DNA from 2 places in the Agromyces solani genome. Region 2 is predicted to be linked to the other one. Evidence: predicted binding sites of a transcription regulator. Region 2 holds the regulator's gene; the other holds the start of a gene.
The links. Region 2 encodes LexA, which represses DNA repair genes until DNA is damaged. Its sites were predicted from a motif close to TCGAACANNTGTTCGA; they were not measured.
Positions count from the first base shown of each region.

Region 1 (4,413 bases), on a different contig from region 2:
GAGAAGCCATTCGGAGGGCCACCATGCCTGCAGCACTCACCGCCCACGTCGCCGCGATCCGCGCCGCCGATCGTGTGTCACCCGAGCTCGCCGCCCGGGTCGCGCTGCCCCTCTTCCGTCGGGTTCGACCCGCGCTCTCGGTGCGCCAGCACGACCGCACCGTGCATGAGCACGCCGAACGCGGTCGCCTTCGCGTTCGAGGTCGCGACGTCGTCACGTACTCGTGGGGGCACGGCGCCGACACGGTGCTGCTCGTGCACGGGTGGCGCGGTCGCGCGTCGCAGTTCGCGCCCATCGTGCGCGAACTGCGCGCCGAGGGCCTGCGGCTCGTCGCGTTCGACGCTCCGGCGAACGGCGACTCGGCCGGGCGGTTCACCGACATCCGCGACTACCTCGCCGCGATCGAGGCGCTGCAGCAGCGGCACGGTCGGTTCCGGCTGATCGTCGGCCACTCGTTCGGTGCACTCGCCGCACTCACCGCAGTGCGCGAGGGAACCTCGACCGCCGGCGTCGCCGCGATCGCCGGCATGGCCGACGCGCGCTACCTCGTCGACTCGTTCTCGGCCCGCCTCGGCTTGCGGACGGCGACGGCCGACGCGCTGGCGCGCGGGTTCGCGCGCCGCGTGCTGCCCGACGTGCCCGACGCGTACGGACGTTTCGATTCGGTCGGCGCGCCGCTGCCCGACGGGGTGCCGCTGCTCATCGCGCACGACCGCGGCGACCGCGAGGTCGCCTCGAGCGAGTCGGAGCGGCTGCACGCCGCGCACGGCGACCGCTCGCGCCTGCTCGTCACCGAGGGGTTCGGGCACGTCCGCGTGCTCGGCGCCGACCCCGTGCTCGACGCGGTCACTGCGTTCGCCGCCGGCGGCCTCACGGCCGTCGACGCGGTCGCACCCTCGACCGCGACCGGCGTCCCCGCCGTGGGCCGCTGAGCGCGGGAACAGGCGGATCCCCGCCCCCGCAGCGCCACTGCGCAGATTTCGGCGACGGCACCGCCGCGCAACCGACGGCGTGGACACCGGGCGACGGCACCGCCACGCAACCCGCGGCATAGACACCGGGACGGCACCGCCGTGCGCCGCGGCCGAGTAGTCACCCGCCGAAGCAACCGGCCCGCGGCCGTCGTCGAGTGCGGCCCGGCACCGATCCCGATCGACCGGCGCGGGGTCAGGCGGCCTCTGCGAGGTGAGCGGCGAGGTCGGGTGGCGGTGGGGCGATCGCCGGGAGTCTTCGATTGCCGGCCCGTGGTCGCCGTTCGGGGTCGAGGTGGGCGGGTGGCACGAACCAGGTGAAGCCGTCCTCGATGAGGATGACCCACCCGTCGTCGTGGATGCGGTGGTGGTGGTGCGCGCAGAGCATGATGCCGTTGTCGAGGTCGGTCGTGCCCCTGTGCCGCTTCCACCACCGGATGTGGTGCGCCTGCGTGTGCGACGGCGGCCGAGTGCAACCGGGCCACGCACACCCGCCGTCGCGTTCGACGAGGACGAGTTTCTGCGCCTGGGAGAACAGGCGCCGCGATCGGCCGAGGCGGGTCTGCTCGCAGCCGTCGCCGACGTACAGGGGCGAGATGCCCGCGTGCATCGCGAGTTCTTCGATCGAGGGGATCGACACGGGCTGTTCGATGCCGTCGATCGTGCCGTGACCTCGACCGGACTCGAGCGCTGCAGCGTCGACGCGGGCCACGACCATCACCTGCCTGAGCGGTGCCGGACCGTCGTTCGCGCCGAGCGAGTGGCGGGCGATGTCGGCGAGGGCGTCGAGGTTCATCTGCGGGATCGTGCGCTGCTCGGCGAGGACGTCGTCACCGTCGGCCGGCCCATCGGCTGCGCGCCGGTTCGCGTCGCGGGCCCGGTGGATCTCGGCACCGACGAGGGTCTCGATCGCGAGCTTGATCGGCGCCCCGTTGACCGGGTCGGCGGCACCCGTGAACCGGATCATGCCGTGTTCGTCCTCCCAGATCCGGAACTCGCGCGCGGCCCGCAGCTCGTCTTCACGCGGCTTGACCCCGTCGGGGTCGAGGCGGGCCTGCAGCAGCTTCACCAGGCGGTGCAGCCCGTCGACGCCCACGACCGGGGCGCGGTCGACGAGGAACGCCTCGGCCTCGCCGAGTTCGACCCGGTCGGCCCGCGGGGCGACCCCGTCGAGGAACCGGCGGATCACGTCGGCCGCATCCACGCACACCGCACCCGCCGCGATCGCCCGAGCGAGGTGGGGATGCTTCGGCGGCAGCACCTCACCCGTGAAGGCCGCCCGGGGCGCGGTCGCCTGCCCGACCGCGACGAGCTTCACCGCCTCTTGGTAGCGACCGCCCGTCGCGGACGCGATCAACCGCTCGGCCGAGGAGAACCCGTGCTTGCGCGCCACCTCATCGGTTCCCGGCCTCGACCTGGCCGCGAGCTCGGCCGCGACCGGCGCCTGCAACGCCTGCACCCGACGGGACAACTCGCCCAATGCCTCCGTCGCCCGGACCAAGCCGTCATCACTCATCACTCGCACGTCGGCAGATGCGTCGACCGAGCCGGCAGCCCCGGCGAGCAGCGCACCCGACCAGGCCTCCCGGAGGGCCTCGAGCACCGCTGAAACCCCGGTCAGGGCGGGTATTTCAGCGGGTTCGGACATGCCCAGAGTCTACCGGAATCCGGTCCGACATTCGAATAAATGTTCGAAGATTGTGGAGAACTCCCCCGGCGTGCGGGCTCGGGCGTGGTCTCGATACGCGCCCTCCTCCGTCGGGCGCTACTCGACCGACACGGCGACGCCGACGCGCGCGATCGATCCGACCGACCGAATCGCCCCCCGGAGAAACACGAAACGGGCTCCCAGCCGGTCGGGAGCCCGTTTCGCCGTCGCGTCGTGACGGGTGCGAGAACGTCAGAGGTTCATCGCTCGGGGGTGGGGGATCCGTCACGCGCGTCATCAGCGGTCGACTGGCCGTCGCCGCTGCGCTCTTCACCGTTCGAAGCCGCGTCGTCGGCGGTCTCCTGGCCGGTCTGGCTGTTCTCGTCGCCGTTGGCGGCGCCGTCCTCGGCAGCCTGCTGGCCGGTCTCGGCCGGGGCGTCGCCCTGGCGGTGCTCGTCGGCCTTGTCGAGGCCGGCCTGGCGCCTCTCCTCAGCGTTCTCGTGGGCGGCGTCGCGCTTCTCGGCGCCCTTCTCGCGGGCGTCTTCAGCCGTCTGCTGGCCGAACTCGCGGTGCTCACGGCCCGAGTCGCTGATGTGCTCGCCGCCCGGGTCCTGCTGGCCGGTGACGCCGTCGAACAGCTCCTGCGCGGGGGCGGGCAGCACGCCGGCGGCACCCGCAGCACCTGCACCCGTGAGCCCTGCGGCGGTCGCCGCCGCTGCGCCGATCGCGATCTTGGCAGCCAGGCCGAGCCCGGCGAATCCAGTGAACGTCACTCTTCTTCTCCGTATCTTCGGCGACGAGCCACTGGGGGTCTGGCTCGTCGCCGCAGTCGTTGCGTGGGGATCGAACGAGATCGAGCCCGCCGCGACGCGGTCGGCGTCGAGTCGCGCCAGCAACTCGGCCGACGGCTTCGGCGCGGCCTGGGTCGACGCGAGTCGGAACCCGGCCACGGCGTCGGCGACGCCCGCGAGGTCGGCACGCTGCGGCGGCACGTCGCCGCGCAGCAGGGCTGCGGCCTCGTCGTCGTGAATGCGGTGGTTGCTCATCTCACTCCCTGCTATCGCCGGAGGCCGCCGCAGGGGTACGCCCTGCGGGGAATTTCTTACGAAGTGCCGTGAGCGCCCGTCGCTGCAGGGCCTTCACGGCGCCCGGGCGCTTGCCGAGCACCTCCGCGACCTGCTCGACCGTGAGGTCGCCGATGATGCGCAGCACCATCACGTCGCGCTGGTCGGGCGGCAGCCCGTCGAGCATCGCCCGCGCCGCGGCATCCCCGATGCGACCCATCGCCTCGTCTTCGGCGCTCGCGGCCCGCCGCGGGTCGGCCTCGTCGGCCCACTCCTGGTTCGACGGCTGCCGGGACCGTCGGCGAAGCTCGTCGACGAGCCGCCGGTACGCGATCGTGAACACGAAGGTGCGGAACTCGGCCGCGCCGCCCTCGAAGCGGTCGAGCCCGTCGAACACGGCGAGGAACACCTCGCTCGTGAGGTCGTCGGGCTCGGCCGAGCCCCGTGCGCGGAGGAAGCCGGCGACGGCGCCCGCGTGCGCGTTCCACAGCTCGGCCGACGCCCACGGCGCGCCCGCCTTCGCGGCGAGCAGCACCGTCTCGAAGCCGTCGGCCGCCTCAGCGCCGCCGCTCGCGGCCCGCGGCATCGCCCAGCCGCGGGAGGCCGAGTGCGCGAGCACTCCGTCGAAATCGCCCATGGACGCAAGAGTGTAGGGCAGCCGGCTGCGTCCCGCATTCGGGTGACACCGGGCGACGGCGCGAGGCATCCGCCTCGGGTGCCGCGGTGAGCG
Region 1 is NZ_JBYRER010000003.1:804,336-808,748, reverse strand. Features, by position in the region: gene AC3RJ7_RS16175 (alpha/beta hydrolase family protein) at 24-932, shown strand; gene AC3RJ7_RS16170 (HNH endonuclease signature motif containing protein) at 1,168-2,619, opposite strand; gene AC3RJ7_RS16165 (hypothetical protein) at 2,880-3,665, opposite strand; gene AC3RJ7_RS16160 (RNA polymerase sigma factor) at 3,667-4,320, opposite strand.
Region 1: AC3RJ7_RS16170 (HNH endonuclease signature motif containing protein) is a predicted target of LexA. The motif match lies at 2,651-2,666, and genes of this name have one in related genera.

Region 2 (4,413 bases):
CCGCCCTGGCCGACCGGGCGGCCGCACCGGGCGTGCGCGTGCCCGCGGTGCGCGAGCGGCTCGCGGGCCTCACCGAGGGCGACTTCCACCGCGGTGCCGAGGCCGACCGGATCGCGGCGCAGGCGAACCTCGGGCTGCCCGAACTGCCGACGACGACGATCGGGTCGTTCCCGCAGACGAGCGACCTCCGCGTCGCCCGCGCACGCCTCGGGCGCGGCGAACTCGACGCCGACGGCTATGCGTCGCTCATGCGCGACGAGATCGAGCGGGTCGTGCGCCTGCAGGAGGAGCTCGGCCTCGACGTCCTCGTGCACGGCGAGCCCGAGCGCAACGACATGGTGCAGTACTTCGCCGAGCTGCTCGACGGCTTCGCCGTGACCGAGCACGGCTGGGTCCAGTCGTACGGTTCGCGCTGCACGCGCCCCTCGATCCTGTGGGGGGATGTCTCGCGCCCGGCGCCGATGACGGTCGAGTGGTCGACGTTCGCGCAGTCGCTCACCGACCGGCACGTCAAGGGCATGCTGACGGGTCCGGTGACGATCCTCGCGTGGTCGTTCGTGCGCGACGACCAGCCGCTCGGCGAGACCGCCCGTCAGGTCGCGCTCGCCCTCCGCGACGAGATCGCCGACCTGGAGGAAGCGGGCATCCGCATCATCCAGGTCGATGAGCCGGCGCTCAGGGAACTGCTGCCGCTGAAGCTCGCCGAACAGCCCGCGTACCTAGAGTGGTCGGTCGGCTCGTTCACCCTCGCGACCGCCGCGGCAGCGCCGGGCACGCAGGTGCACACGCATCTCTGCTACTCCGAATTCGGTGTCGTGATCGAGGCGATCAAGGCGCTCGACGCCGACGTCACGTCGATCGAGGCGGCACGGAGCCGGATGGAGGTCGTCGACGACCTCGCGGCCAACGGCTTCGACCACGGCATCGGACCGGGCGTCTACGACATCCACTCGCCCCGCGTGCCGTCGACGGCGGAGCTGCGGGAACTGCTCGAGCGGGCCGCCGCCGGCATCCCGGCCGGGCGGCTCTGGGTGAACCCCGACTGCGGGCTCAAGACCCGGGGCTACGACGAGACGGTCGCCTCGCTCGCGAACCTCGTGGAGGCGGCGCGCGCGGTCCGCGGCGCGTCGTCGACCGCGGGCGCGGCGGTCTCGGCACCCGTCCGATAGGCGTCGACGGGGCGGATGTCGCGGGCACGCGGCATCCGCCCCGTCGATGTTCGGCGGCCTCGCATCATCCACGGGGCGGATGCACAGGCGGCCGACGTACCGTCGTCGCATGCAACTCGCGGTCCACGAGACGGGCGCCGGATCCCGGACGGCCATCCTCATCCACGGCATCATGTCCGACTCGCGCGCGTGGCACCGCGTCACCGCCGAGCTCGAGGCGCAGGGGTTCCGGGTGCTCGCGGTCGACCTCGCCGGTCACGGGCGCAGCCCGCGCGCTTCACGGTACTCGCCGGCGGCCTGGGCCGACGACGTCGTCGAGACCGTCGCGCCGATGCTCGACGGCCCGCCCGACGTCGTGCTCGGCCATTCGCTGGGCGGCCTCGTGGCGAGTCTCGTCGCCGACCGTCTCGCACCGCGTGCCGCGATCTACGTCGACCCGGCCTTCGCGTTCCCGAAGGGTCCGCTCGGTCTCGCGTACAAGGTCTTCTTCGCGATCGCCCCCCGCCCGCGACGGGGCGCGCTGGTTCGGATGAACCCGAAGTGGAGCGCCGTCGACGTCGACATCGAGCTCGCGACGCTGCGCGACTGGGACAAGCGCACGATCCTCGGCTTCGCCGACACTCGTCCCCTCGTGCCGCCGACGCGTCTGGTGGCGCCGAGCCTCGTGCTGCTCGCCGAGCGGAGCCTGCTCATCACCGACCGGGTGGCGGCCGACCTGCGGCGCCGGGGGATGACCGTCACCACGGTGCCCGGCACGGGACACACGGTCTTCCGCGACGATCACACCGGGTTCATGCACGCGATCGTCGAGTGGCTGCGAGGCCAGGGTCACGCGGTGAGCGCGGCCTGATCGGGCTCAGACCGTCCGGAGCACGGCGACGACCTTGCCGAGGACCTCGGCGTGGTCGCCGAGGATCGGCTCGAACGCGGTGTTGCGCGGCAGCAGCCAGGTGTGGCCGTCGCGCTGGCGGAACACCTTGACGGTCGCCTCGCCGTCGAGCATCGCGGCGACGATCTCGCCGTTCTCGGCGGTGCGCTGCGACCGGACGACGACCCAGTCGCCGTCGCAGATGGCCGCGTCGACCATCGAGTCGCCGACCACCTTGAGGATGAAGAGCTCGCCCTTGCCGACCAGCTGGCGGGGGAGCGGGAAGACCTCGTCGATCTGCTGCTCGGCCGTGATCGGAACGCCGGCGGCGATGCGACCGACGAGCGGCACCATCGCGGCGTCGCCGACCGGTGCGGGCTCGCCCGCCGACGGAGTGCGCTCGTCGAGCCCGGGGAGCTCGATGAGCACCTCGAGCGCGCGGGGCCGATTGGGGTCGCGTCGCAGGTAGCCGGCGAGCTCGAGCTGGTTGAGCTGGTGCGTGACGCTCGACAGCGACGAGAGGCCGACCGCGTCGCCGATCTCCCGCATGCTCGGCGGGTACCCGCGGGTGGCGACCGACCGCTGCACGACCTCGAGGATCGCGATCTGCTTCGCACTCAGGCTCTTGCGGCGGCGTGCCCTGCCGATCTCGCGCACGTCGTTGTCGCTCTTCACGATTCCGCCCCTCGTTGCGATCGCCCTCGCGATCGGATGTCGGTGGTGTCTGGTCCACTGTTCCCAGACATTCGAAACTGTATCCGCCACGGGCGGGCGCGGCAAACATTCGTTCGAGTGTGTCGCCACATCGGTTCGCACGAGTTCCGCCGCCGAATGCTTGCAGTCGAAGATGTTCGAAGATATATTCGGAACAGAGATTCGCATCCGGCCCTCCCGGCCGAGGGCCGGATGCAGTCCACGCAGGAGGGTGACATGAGCGCAGCGATCATGACGAACGAGTACCGTCACGGTGCATCGACGCCCCGTGCGAACCGCGTCGACGGGGCGGCGGGCCCCGGGGTTCGCACGCGGCTGCGGCTGACCCGACGCGGGCGCGTCGTGTTCACGGCCCTCGCCGCGCTGCCGATCGTCATCTGGGCGTTCACCGCCGTGCTGAACACCGGCGGTGCCGCCGCCGACATGGCGGGCGGCGGGTCGCTGCAGTACGTCACGGTCGATGTCGGCGGCTCGCTCTGGGAGATCGCCGAGGCGATCGACCCCTCGGCCGATCCGCGCGACACGATCGCCGAGATCGTCCGGCTCAACGGGCTCGACGGCGCGACGATCGAGCCAGGCCAGCGTCTCGCGGTCCCCGCTTCCGAATGAGCGGTGCGCGCGTCTCAGCCTGCCGCACCGCGGCGCCGGTCGGGGCCTCGGTCACACGGTGACGCACGCGGCGTCGGGCCCGGGCAGCGTGGCTAGCATGGTTCGGTGACGAGTCTCGACGACCTTCCCATCCGTGACGACCTCCGTGGTCGCTCCCCGTACGGCGCTCCGCAGAAGGCCGTGCCGGTCGCCCTCAACGTCAACGAGAACACGCATACCATCCCCGAGGACGTGGCGCACGACATCGTCGCCCGGGTCGCCGCCGCGATCCTCCGACTGAACCGGTATCCCGACCGCGAGTTCACGGAGTTGCGAGAGGCGCTCGCCGGGTACCTCGGCCACGGGCTGGCTCCCGAGCAGATCTGGGCGGCGAACGGTTCGAACGAAGTGCTCCAGCAGGTGCTGCAGGCGTTCGGCGGGCCCGGTCGGTCGGTGCTCGGGTTCACGCCGACCTACTCGATGTACTCCCTGCTCGCCTCCGGCACCGGCACCAGGTGGATCTCCGCGGAGCGCGACGACGACTTCGAGCTGAGCCCGGAGACGGCGGCGGCCGCGGTGCGCGAGCACGACCCCGACCTCGTCTTCCTCTGCACGCCGAACAACCCGACGGGGACCCCGCTCCCGCTCGACACGGTGCGTGCCGTCGCCGACGCGGCGCGCGGCATCGTGGTCGTCGACGAGGCGTATTTCGAGTTCGCCGACCCCGGCACGCCGAGTGCCCTCACCCTCCTCGAGGGGCGGCCGCGCCTCGTCGTCTCGCGCACCATGAGCAAGGCGTTCGCATTCGCGGGCGCGCGCGTCGGCTACCTCGCCGGCGACCCCGCGACCATCGACGCCCTCCGGCTCGTGCGCCTGCCCTACCACCTCTCGGCGCTGACCCAGGCCGCAGCCCTCGGCGCGCTCGCCCACGCCGATGAGATGCTGGCGATGGTCGACGACATCCGCCGTCAGCGCGAACGCATCACGACCGAACTCGCACGGCTGGGTTTCGCTCCGCACCGCAGCGGCTCGAACTTCGTGCTCTTCGGCGGCGTCGACGACCCGCACGCCGTG
Region 2 is NZ_JBYRER010000002.1:993,875-998,287, forward strand. Features, by position in the region: gene metE (5-methyltetrahydropteroyltriglutamate--homocysteine S-methyltransferase) at 1-1,169, shown strand, start outside; gene AC3RJ7_RS12325 (alpha/beta fold hydrolase) at 1,279-2,019, shown strand; gene lexA (transcriptional repressor LexA) at 2,026-2,694, opposite strand; gene AC3RJ7_RS12335 (LysM peptidoglycan-binding domain-containing protein) at 2,968-3,360, shown strand; gene AC3RJ7_RS12340 (histidinol-phosphate transaminase) at 3,466-4,413, shown strand, end outside.